3 regions of the Corallincola spongiicola genome follow, and region 3 is predicted to be linked to each of the others. Evidence: predicted binding sites of a transcription regulator. Region 3 holds the regulator's gene; each other region holds the start of a gene.
The links. The regulator sigma-54, encoded in region 3, starts transcription at its own class of promoters, with help from an activator protein. The targets are predictions, from matches to a motif close to GTTGGCACGNNNNTNGNNT.
Positions count from the first base shown of each region.

Region 1 (2,275 bases), on a different contig from region 3:
ACCTTGTGGTTTAGAGATACCTATCCTTTTGAACTGTTGAAGAATCGTATTCTGCCTGAATATGCTCGTCATCGTGGCCCCGTCAAAATTTGGTCGGCGGCAAGTTCTTCGGGTCAGGAGCCATACTCTATTGCTATGAGTTTGTTGGAATACCAGCAAAATAAGCCGGGGGCATTACCGGGTGGTGGAAAGATACTTGGGACAGACATATCCAATAGCATGTTGGAGCAGTGTAAGCTCGCCGAATATGACTCTTTGGCGTTGGCTCGCGGTTTGTCTCCAGAAAGAAAGCGTATGTTCTTTGAAGCATCAGGCGACAAAATGCGCTTGAATGCGAAAGTGCGAGGCTTGGTCAGTTTCCGTCACTGTAATTTATTGGATAGTTACGCCTTGTTAGGGCGTTTTGATCTGATTTTTTGTCGTAACGTACTGATTTACTTCTCTCCTGAAGTGAAATCTAAGATATTGAAGCAGTTTGCTGGCGCATTGAACCCGGGAGGACACCTGTTTCTTGGCGCGTCAGAGTCGATCACTGGGCTCAGTGATGATTTTGAGATGATCCGTTGTAATCCGGGGATCGTGTATAAAGTGAAGAAGTAGCCTGGTTACTCCCTCAATCTGCTTATCTTAAAAATGCGCCATGGTTGGCGCATTTTTTGTCTGTCCTATTTGTATTGCTTCTTTTGCCTTTCGTGTAAGCGCCAAAAATTCTTTGGCATGACTATTGCTTTTACAATTTCAGTGGAGGAATCGTTATGGCTATTAGTTTTGATCGCGCATTGGGAATTCATCAGCACACTGTCGGTATCCGTACCCAGCGGGCTGAAGTCTTGGCTAGTAATATCGCCAATGCTGATACCCCTCAATACAAAGCGCAGGATATCGATTTTAAGCAGGCATTAGCTAATGCGCAGACGCGGCAGGGCTTTGCCATGGCAAGTACTAATGAGCGGCATTTTAATGTCAATTTGCCGCCGACCGGCGAGCTTAAGTATCGCGTGCCCAATCAACCTGATACGGGCGACGGAAATACGGTTGATATGCAGGTAGAGCGGAATAACTACCTGCAAAATGCCTTGGAGCATCAAGCCTCGCTGACCTTCTTAGGCAGTAAGTTCCGCGGTCTTACTTCAGCAATTAAAGGAGAATAGGCATGAGTCTGTTTAACGTTCTAGATGTCGCAGGTTCAGGAATGAGTGCTCAGTCTATCCGTCTGAACACCACCGCGAGTAACCTCGCTAACGCTGACAGTGTGTCGAGCAGTATTGATACCACTTACCGTGCGCGACATCCGGTATTTGCAGCGCAGTTTGACAGCGCCATGCGCGACCAGAGTGCTGTTCCGGTTGAGGTGAAAGGGATCGTCGAAAGTGATAAGCCACTGATTCGACAATATGATCCTGAGCACCCGATGGCGGATGAACAGGGGTATATCTTTAAGCCTAACGTTAATACCGTTGAAGAGATGGCGGACATGATGTCGGCTTCTCGAAGTTATCAAACCAATGTTCAGATCGCTGATGCGGCAAAGCAGATGCTTAATCGTACGCTTCAGCTCGGCAAGTAAGTCGGGTAAGGAGAGCTAATTGTGAGTGAGATAAGCGGAAGCAGCAATTATATCGATCAGTTGAGTTGGCAAGAGCCGCAAACGGAAATCAGTGATCAACCGAAAGACACCATGTTGTCGCAGGAAGATTTCTTTCAGCTTTTGACTCAGCAGCTGGCGTATCAAGATCCGTTTAAACCGGTTGAGAACGCTGAGATGGTGGCGCAGATGAGCTCGTTTACAACGGCGGAAGGCATCGGTCAACTAAATGAACAGATGACAGGTTTGAACTCCATTATGAGTTCGAGCCAAGCACTACAAGCTTCATCTTTGGTGGGCCAAAAGGTATTGGTACCGACAGGCTATAGCCATAAGACGGATACCACAGGCATTGATGGTGTCGTGAGTTTATCTGCGCCAACAAATAACGTCACCGTTCGCATCGAAGACACCACAGGGCAGGTGGTGCATTCCATTACGATGGGGGCAAAGGAGGCTGGAAATGCCCGCTTTGAATGGGACGGTACAGATGCAAGCGGCAATCAGTTGCCGCAGGGTAATTATGTAGTGAAGGCATACGCTCTTCAGGGAGATAGCAGCGTCGAACTGCCAATCTCTACTTACGCCAAGGTTGATAGCGTCAGTATTAGTGGCGCCAACGGTGTGGCATTAAATCTGCAAGGTATACAGGGTGGATTCCGCTTAAGTGACGTTCTTGAAGTTGCTAAA
Region 1 covers NZ_SHLY01000009.1:71,153-73,427, reverse strand. Annotated here, with positions in the region: gene EXY25_RS17970 (CheR family methyltransferase) at 1-600, shown strand, start outside; gene flgB (flagellar basal body rod protein FlgB) at 756-1,151, shown strand; gene flgC (flagellar basal body rod protein FlgC) at 1,154-1,567, shown strand; gene EXY25_RS17955 (flagellar hook assembly protein FlgD) at 1,589-2,275, shown strand, end outside.
Region 1: flgB (flagellar basal body rod protein FlgB) is a predicted target of sigma-54. The motif match lies at 712-730, and genes of this name have one in related genera.

Region 2 (2,275 bases), on a different contig from region 3:
GATTTTGCCTTCAGCGGCCATCTGCATGTAGCTGGGATCAAAGCGGAACTGGATATTGCTTGCGTCACCGTAAACACCAGCAGGGGTTTCGATACCGATAAACGTGGCATCGGCAGCACCATCACCCAATAAGCCATGCTCGAATGAGAATTCGGCCACGTACTTCATGGTGTCTTTCAACTGTGCACTGGTGGTGAACTCAACCGCTGAAGCGGGGGTGTAGAACATCTTGGTAGATGCAAGCTGTGCTTCGTAACCTTTCAAGTCGGTACCGGAAGCCACTCCCATGGCGTAACGGGCTTTCTCACCGACGTCGCCATCAGTGCTCATCACACCCATGATCTCGTACCAGGCGCCCACCAAGGCTTTACCAAAAGCAGGGTTTTCTTTCAGGGTGTCGGTGTTAACCACTAACAGATCGATGATCTCACCAGGGATCTGCGAAGAATCAAATACCTTCGCCGCGTTCGGCATGGTCGTGATCTCAGACAGCAGCGGGTTCCAGGTAGTCACCGCGGTCACATCTTTCGTCGTAAACGCAGCCACTAGATCCGCATCAGAGGTGTTAACCACCTTAATATCTTTTTCACTCAAACCCACGGTCGACAAACCGCGCGCCAATAGATAATGGGAAACCGACAGCTCAACCAGATTCACCTGTTGGCCCTTAATGTCGGCCAGTGACGCGCCCTCTTTTAGCACTACGCCATCATTGCCGTTGGAGAAATCACCAACAATCAGTGCGGTAGAATCAACACCGCCAGCGGCGGGAATGGTCAGGGCATCCATGTTGGTCATGGTACAGCCGTCAAAGGCGCCTGCGGTGTACTGGTTGATCGACTCAACGTAGTCGTTGATCTGCACAACATCGATCTCGATGTCATATTTGTCCGCCCATTTGTTGACGATGCCTTCCGCCTCGCCGTAATGCCAAGGCATCCAGCCAACGTAGATGGACCAACAGATCTTGAAGTTGTCTTTAGCGAATGAAGCGGGAGATGCGAGCAGTAATAGCGCGAGTGCCGTGGCTTTGATTTTCATTGAGCGTACCCCTTTCGTATTGGCGTTTTTTATTTGCGCAGAAGGTGACGACGGCATCACTGCCTTCGGTTCATCCTCCCGGGCTTTTATCCCGCCGTGTAACCTCGAAAGAGGTCGTTCGCTCTCGGACCAGACACTTGCAAGGCAAGCCGGAACCCTAGCCAACTATTTTCCAAATTGTCGGAACAGTAAAGGCAAACAACGCCATCAACTCTTCTGCTGCAAATACTAATACAAATGCTGTGCCAATCAATAAAACACCTATAAAACAGTTAATTAAATAAAATAGAGTTCAAAACAGATAAACCACCGCCCCCAAACGGTGCAACCAACGAGATCTATATCACTGCGATTGGGCAATTAGAGTGCATCGTCCAACCTAGTTAAGAAAGCAATACTCGACCATCGAAACAGAATGCTGCTTCACTCCGATTATTGTCGCGAGATATTAGGCTATGCTTTTGACATAGCAACGTTTTCTAGCTTCATAACGAGCCAACAGAAACTCGGGCAAAGTCACGATGACACAAAACGAAATGATAGATCTGCTGCATTCATTGGCTGTCTTCAAAGACCTAAGCCACCGGCAACATGTTGTGTTGGCAAAATACGCGGTAATTGAAGAGATACCAGCGGGTGAGATATTGATTTCAGATGGTGTTTGCTTTGACAGGCTAAGCCTCATTCTCTCGGGTAAAGTCGGTTATTACCGGCAAGAGCGAGGCGCAGCGGAATCATTGGTGATGGAATCTTACCAATCCTATTTTGTCGGTATATTTGGTTTACTTTTCAAACGCAGCCCGGGGGTCAAAGCCCGCGTGCTTGAACCAGTAAAAATGCTATCGTTGCAATTTGAACATATTGCTTTCTTTGAAAAAAATGAACCTGCTATCGCCTTAGCCTTGTACAAAAACATCTCCATGCTTTGTGCTGAAACGATACTAAGAGTGATAAATAAATGAATAGATTATGTGGCTAGCCCCCTCTGCGGCAGCGACATAAGTGATGATTTTCTACGTAAAACCATCGTTCTCCCAGTTACCATGCAGTAGCCCTCAACCTGTAGTGTTTAATGCGCCCGCGGAGATCGGCTTATTCCATCTCCAAAACATATGCACCTCTATCATTCTAGTGCTCTCAAGTTCACTGTTTCGTCCTTGAAACAAAATGAACGCTTTATCGGTCTGGATCGTATAGTCAGCGGTAAGTGGTCAGCGCTACACTGAGCACTGCA
Region 2 covers NZ_SHLY01000005.1:123,942-126,216, reverse strand. Annotated here, with positions in the region: gene EXY25_RS14150 (putative urea ABC transporter substrate-binding protein) at 1-1,041, opposite strand, end outside; guanidine-I (ykkC/yxkD leader) riboswitch at 1,115-1,213, opposite strand; gene EXY25_RS14145 (cyclic nucleotide-binding domain-containing protein) at 1,563-2,003, shown strand.
Region 2: EXY25_RS14150 (putative urea ABC transporter substrate-binding protein) is a predicted target of sigma-54. The motif match lies at 1,273-1,291, and genes of this name have one in related genera.

Region 3 (2,275 bases):
TAATTTCTCAACATTGAGGATCACGTGGACATTGTTGATGTGGTCAAAGTGGCGCTCTAATTTACTAAATTTTCCGTCGACATACTCTCGCAGAGAGTCTGTTACTTCTACATGATGGCCGGTAAGATTGATTTGCATAGACCTCATCCTTATTTAGTTTTATTGCCTGCTATAGCAAGCTTTTTCGCTGATTTGACGGTGGAATAGACAAGGATTCCCGATACTTCGCAATGGTTCTCCGCGCTACCTGAATTCCCTGATCTGCCAGTAGGTCAGCAATCTTGCTATCTGACAAAGGCTTATTAGGGATTTCTGCCGCCACAAGTTTCTTGATTAACGCTCTAATTGCCGTTGAAGAACATTCTCCGCCACTTTCAGTACTGACATGACTGGAGAAGAAATACTTGAGTTCGAAAATACCCCGCGGGGTATGCATATATTTTTGTGTGGTTACTCGAGAGATGGTGGACTCGTGCATATCAACCGCTAAGGCAATATCATTGAGTACCATTGGCTTCATCGCTTCATCGCCGTACTCAAAGAAGTCGCGTTGGAACTGTACAATACAGTTGGCGACCTTGAGTAGGGTGTCGTTACGACTTTCCAGACTTTTGATAAACCACTTCGCTTCCTGCAGGTGGGAGCGTATATATTGACTGTCAGTGGTGTTCTTTACCGTCCGGCTCATCGCTGCGTATTGCTGATTCACTTTCAGCTTGGGTACCGAGTCGGGGTTTAGCTCAACCACCCAACGTCCAGCTTTTTTCATTACCGACACATCGGGGATCACATATTGCTCATCACCGCTGATCACTGCGCTGCCGGGACGCGGATTCAACGATTGGATCACCCGCAGAACTTCACGGAGCTGGTCTTCTTTCAGTTTGGTCTTGCGCATCAATTGGCGATAATCCCGGCTGGCTAGCAGGTCAATATACTGGCCAATAACCTGGCGGCACTCTTTTAGCCAAGGTGTCTCTTTGGCAAACTGATTGAGTTGTACCAGCAGACACTCCTGCAATGTGCGGGCACCTACGCCAATGGGATCGAACAGTTGTACTCGCTTAATGACCGCTTCTACTTCATCAAGTTCGATATCTTCCTGCCCTAAAGAAGTAAGAATATCGTCGGCGGTGACCGTCAGGTAACCCGATTCATCAATCCCATCGATTATCGATGTCGCAATGGCTCTGTCGACATCTGTGAACGGGGTTAATTGCATCTGCCATTCCAGATGATCTTGCAACGACTCTGTGGTTTCGCCTTGATAGGTAAAGTCGGCGTCATCACTGAACGAGGAACCTGAAACGGGCGCTGCTGAAAGGTGGTCATCCCAGGTTGTATCGGTAGGCAGTTCTTCATTGATTTGTTGTTGGTTGAGCGCCTCAGATGTTTCCATGGCTGCATCTTCGCGCTCTTCCGACTGATTATTTTCAGCATTAGCCGTGGTTTGTTCCAGCTTGTCAGTCGCGGTATGGCTTTCACCATTAACTTGCTCACTGGTTTCTTCCGCTTCGTTTTGCTCGAGTAGCGGATTATTATCCAGCGCTTCTTGGATCTCTTGCTGAAGGTCGAGCGTCGACAATTGCAATAGCCGGATTGCTTGCTGCAATTGCGGCGTCATGGTGAGTTGCTGACCTAAACGTAACTGTAATGACGGTTTCATCTACTTCCGTGACATTTAAAATAATGCTGTTGCTGTCATCGTTAATCGGCACTCAAAAGAGCCCGATGTATCAACGCTGGTTACTTACACTATAGCCGGAATTGTTCCCCGAGATATACGTCTCGTACCTTTTGGTCGGCTAACACTTGTTCCGGTTTTCCTTCGGCGATTAACTCTCCGTGGCTAACGATATAAGCATATTCGCACACATCGAGTGTTTCTCGCACGTTATGATCAGTGATCAATACACCGAGACCACGGTCTCTAAGGTGTTGAATAATCTTTTTTATATCTGTGACTGAGATAGGGTCTACGCCAGCGAAAGGCTCATCCAGCAGCACGAACCTAGGTTCCACAGCCAGCGCTCTGGCTATCTCTACTCGACGGCGTTCACCACCTGACAGTGACATACCTAAGCTATCTCTTATGTGAGTGATGCTAAACTCTTCTAGCAGATGTTCCAAGGTTTCCGTGCGCTGTAACCGGCTTAACTCTGGACGGGTTTGCAGTACTGCCATGATGTTGTCAGCGACACTGAGCTTACGAAAAATGGAGGACTCCTGTGGCAGGTAACCGATCCCCTTGCGTGCTCTGATATGCATGGGTGAA
Region 3 covers NZ_SHLY01000004.1:241,094-243,368, reverse strand. Annotated here, with positions in the region: gene hpf (ribosome hibernation promoting factor) at 1-138, opposite strand, end outside; gene EXY25_RS13275 (RNA polymerase factor sigma-54) at 170-1,666, opposite strand; gene lptB (LPS export ABC transporter ATP-binding protein) at 1,756-2,275, opposite strand, start outside.